Regions from separate parts of the Paenibacillus sp. Marseille-Q9583 genome, predicted to be linked through region 2. Evidence: a T-box and tRNA genes for the amino acid it is inferred to sense, from the RefSeq annotation. Region 2 holds a T-box; the other holds one or more tRNA genes.
What was found. A T-box is a leader RNA that pairs with one kind of tRNA and senses whether it is charged. The one in region 2 lies ahead of metG (methionine--tRNA ligase), so its partner is inferred to be a tRNA-Met.

Region 1: it encodes a tRNA-Met, which carries the amino acid that the T-box ahead of metG (methionine--tRNA ligase) is inferred to sense. The anticodon was not compared.

Annotation. Positions count from the first base shown of each region.
Region 1 is NZ_CDRJTB010000053.1:259-2,503, reverse strand. Features, by position in the region: gene ACWNM1_RS21380 (aldo/keto reductase) at 1-277, shown strand, start outside; tRNA gene ACWNM1_RS21375 (tRNA-Lys) at 396-468, opposite strand; tRNA gene ACWNM1_RS21370 (tRNA-Leu) at 549-627, opposite strand; tRNA gene ACWNM1_RS21365 (tRNA-Arg) at 647-723, opposite strand; tRNA gene ACWNM1_RS21360 (tRNA-Gly) at 734-808, opposite strand; tRNA gene ACWNM1_RS21355 (tRNA-Lys) at 845-917, opposite strand; tRNA gene ACWNM1_RS21350 (tRNA-Asp) at 933-1,010, opposite strand; tRNA gene ACWNM1_RS21345 (tRNA-Met) at 1,037-1,113, opposite strand; tRNA gene ACWNM1_RS21340 (tRNA-Val) at 1,158-1,233, opposite strand; tRNA gene ACWNM1_RS21335 (tRNA-Glu) at 1,322-1,396, opposite strand; gene ACWNM1_RS21330 (AAA family ATPase) at 1,479-2,018, opposite strand; rRNA gene rrf (5S ribosomal RNA) at 2,152-2,245, opposite strand, start outside.
Region 2 is NZ_CDRJTB010000092.1:8,667-10,911, reverse strand. Features, by position in the region: gene metG (methionine--tRNA ligase) at 1-928, opposite strand, end outside; T-box leader at 973-1,234, opposite strand; gene htpG (molecular chaperone HtpG) at 1,369-2,245, opposite strand, start outside.

The sequences.
Region 1 (2,245 bases), on a different contig from region 2:
GTCGCCTTTCCAATATGGCTTTTTTGAAGGTGTATTCTTGGACAACGACAAGTTCCCTGAATTGAACGAGGTCATTAACCGTTTGGCAACTGAAAAAGAGGTTACCAATACCGCTATTGCCATTGCCTGGATTCTCAGACATCCGGCAAATATGCAGCCTGTTGTAGGTACAACCAATACGCAGCGATTGCGGGATATTGCCAAAGCATCCGATATTACACTCACCAGACCAGAATGGTATGAAATTTACCGCGCTGCGGGTAATATCCTTCCATAAATATCAAAAGCCACGAAGTACGCTAATATCGTACTTCATGGCTTTTTTTGTGACTATAATTGAAACCGTATAAGTCTTATAAAAAAAGAAACGGCATCTCTGCCGTTTCTTTTAAGGATGGACTCTCAGGGGCTCGAACCCTGGACAAATAGATTAAGAGTCTACTGCTCTACCAACTGAGCTAAGAGTCCACAATATAATGATTCACCTTACTATACTTGAAAAGAAAAAGCCCTTAGCTTAACGCATAAGAGCTTCGCTTGCTAATTGATACCGGCGAGAGGACTCGAACCTCCACGGTTTCCCTCTCGATTTTGAGTCGAGCGCGTCTGCCATTCCGCCACGCCGGCAAAGTATGAAGTTAAAATATGGCGCGCCCTGAGAGATTCGAACTCCCGGCCTTTTGATTCGTAGTCAAACGCTCTATCCAGCTGAGCTAAGGGCGCAAAATTTATATGGAGCGGACGACGGGAATCGAACCCGCGACCCTCGCCTTGGCAAGGCGATGCTCTACCGCTGAGCCACGTCCGCACACAGTATGTATTAGTGTCCGACTCACTTAAGAAGTGAGCCATGAAGGACTCGAACCTTCGACACCCTGATTAAAAGTCAGGTGCTCTACCAACTGAGCTAATGGCTCATGAAGCAAGAAAAATGGCGGAACCGACGAGATTCGAACTCGCGATCTCCTGCGTGACAGGCAGGCATGTTAGGCCAACTACACCACGGTTCCAAAAGATATAATTGCTTGATGAAAATTGGTTGCGGGGGCAGGATTTGAACCTGCGGCCTTCGGGTTATGAGCCCGACGAGCTACCGGGCTGCTCCACCCCGCGTCATTAAAAAATATTTAGCTATCCATTACAATAAGAAATCTTCATGGTGGAGGCTGAGGGGATCGAACCCCCGACCCTCTGCTTGTAAGGCAGATGCTCTCCCAGCTGAGCTAAGCCTCCATGTAAAGAAGCAACTCAATTATCATAACACATTCCAACCTGTAATGCAACATTTTATTTCAGAAGAACAATTACGTTTTAAAAAAAATGGTGACCCGTATGGGATTCGAACCCATGTTACCTCCGTGAAAGGGAGGTGTCTTAACCCCTTGACCAACGGGCCGTATTGAAAATAAAATGTTTTGACAACAAAAAATATTATATCATGTATATCGAAGTATAGCAATACCTAAATTAATATATTTTCACTTTTCTCCTATAATAGGCGTTAAAGTGATATCAAGCTTACTAGCTATCATCTTTACGACTCCTAGAGTAGTCAGGTTATTTGTGTCTAAATGGTCTTTGAATACGTCCTTATTAAGCCCTGTGAGGCATCTGTCGATCTGTTGAACGGCCCACGAGTCATTCCCTTCACCTCTACCACTCAATCTCTTGAGCAGCGTCTCTCGTGAGGCACACAAAGTAAAATGATGAACCTCTAATCCCTCATTTATTAGATTACCAGCAATGTCCATCCAATATTCTGGATTAACTATGGTCATAGGTACGATAATCATCCCCCTATATTCGCTAGCTATGTATTTTAGCATGGAATGGTTAATTTCACGCCAAAGATCATAGTCCTGAAAGTCACTTTTTGTCATCACATCAGGAATGTTTCCCCTTATGTAATACCCTACATTCTCTGGATCGTATACAAAAGAATCAGGAAGTCTGCGATGTAATTCATATGCAGTTTCTGTCTTCCCCGCACCAAAAGCTCCATTGATCCATATAATCAAGATCTTTATCCCCCATGAATAATCTATTAGTGACTCTATTAAACCACTTTATCATAAAAACCCTTACAAGCAAATTCACTCTACAAGGTACAACAAAAAGACCACTGTCGATTACTCAACAGTGGTCTTGTGTGCTTGGCAACGTCCTACTCTCCCAGGACCCTTCGGTCCAAGTACCATCGGCGCTGGAGGGCTTAACGGTCGTGTTCGGGATGGGTACGCGTGGA
Region 2 (2,245 bases):
TTGCTCCTAATAAGACGGCTGGCCATATCAGGGTGTGAAAAGGAATATTGTCTTTCCCATGCACATAATAAGCGGTAATCTCCCCTTTTTCCTCTAACCAAAAATCCTCCCAGCTTCCTCCGGACTGTGCAGCCCACTGCTTACTGGCTGATAAATAACCACTTACCGCCTCAATCCAAACATAAATCTTTTTATCTTCAAATCCAGCCACAGGAACATCTACACCCCAAGACAAGTCTCTTGTTACCGCGCGGTCCTGCAGCTCTTCTTGTAAATAACGTTTGGTCAGTTTTATAGCGTTTTCTCTCCAGTGTACTGCTTCTTCTACATAATCCGTTAATTCAGATTGAAATTTAGATAAGCTAAGATAAAAATGTTCTGTCGGTCGTTCTGTCGGTGTATTCCCACATAATTTACAAATTCTGTCCAATAAATCGGCAGGGTCTAGAATCGTAGAACAATAATCGCATTGATCTCCACGCGCCTGCTGTCCACATACTGGACAAGTCCCTTCCACATATCTGTCTGGCAAAAATCGCTGATCCACCTCACAGTAACATTGCGCAATGGTTTTTTTGTATAAATGACCATTCTCTAGCAGCTTCGCAAACAACTCTTGCACGACCTTATGATGCTGCTGTTGATCCGTTCGAGTATATAGATCATAACTAAATCCCAACTGTTCAAAACACTTCAGAAACTCTTCGTGGTACCGACTTGCAAAAGCTTCAGGTGTGATCCCTTCATTAGTGGCCTGAACCGCTACAGGTGTGCCATGACAATCGCTGCCTGACACATATAAAACGTTATCCCCCTTGCTGCGAAAATAGCGTGCCAGCACATCCCCAGGCAACACACTTGATAATCTTCCAAGATGTAAAGATCCATTCGCATACGGCCAAGCTCCACCTATAAACACATTACTCATTAACCTTCTCCTCCTTTTTTTAGACAACAAAAAAACTCCCATCCACAAAGGACGAGAGTTCTACTCACGTGTTACCACCTAATTTTATAAATGCCTCATGACATTTACCTCTTCAGGTACGACGTTAATAAACGTTTATACCCTAGCACTGTAACGGATGCAGGTTCCGGCGCAGCCTACAACCCAAAAGGTTTCGATGCGCAGCTCTGAGACCATATTCCCAAGGTTTTTCTTTACTCCTTTTCAGCGACCGGAGCTCTCTGTAGAAAGAATTGCCGTGGTACTCTTTCTCTTCTTTGCCTTTGAATATTCAAGTTACTGGAAATAATACTTAATTTATCGAATAAAGTCAATACATAAGCTCAAGAACAATAAATTCGCCATAGTTTATATAAAAAAGACCACCCAATCGTACAATTGGATGGTCCCCATACTTTAAATTATTTCATGATTTTGCAAATATCATTGGTGAATTGAACAGGATCACTAACTTGCAAACCTTCGATCAGCAGAGCTTGGTTGTATAGCAGGTTCGTGTATAAACCGAGCTTCTCTTTATCGTTCTCAGCTGCCGCTTTCAAAGACTGGAAGACTTCGTGATGGATGTTGATTTCGAGTACCTTATCCGCTTGAACCTCTTGCCCATTCGGCATCGATTTCAGGATTTTTTCCATCTCGATTGTCAGTTCACCTTCAGCAGAGAGGCATACCGGATGAGTCTTCAAACGTTTGGAAGCTTTAACATTCTTCACTTTGCCGGACAAGATGTCCTTCATCGCTTCAAAAAGCTCCTTGTTTTCGTTCTCTTCCGCTTCCGTTGGCTTGTCCGCTTCGTCTGCTTCGATACCCAGATCACCACTGGATACGGATTTAAATTCTTTTTCTTTATAAGACATGATCATCTTGATCGCAAATTCATCAATATCATCAGTGAAGTAGAGAATTTCATACCCTTTATCCGATACGAGCTCGGTTTGTGGGAGCTTTTCGATTCTGTCGATCGACTCTCCGGATGCATAGTAGATGTACTTCTGATCTTCTGGCATTCTTGACACATATTCGTCCAGTGTTACCAGCTTCTTCTCCTTGGAGGAGTAGAACATCAGCAAATCTTGAAGTGTATCTTTGTGCATTCCATAATCGTTATACACACCAAACTTAAGCTGTCTGCCAAAAGCGTTATAGAACTGCTCGTATTTCTCTCTTTCATCCTTCAGCAAGCTTTGCAGTTGACTCTTCACTTTATTCTTAATGTTCTTAGCGATCAGAGTCAGCTGACGGTCATGCTGGAGCATTTCTCTGGAGATGTTTAGCGAA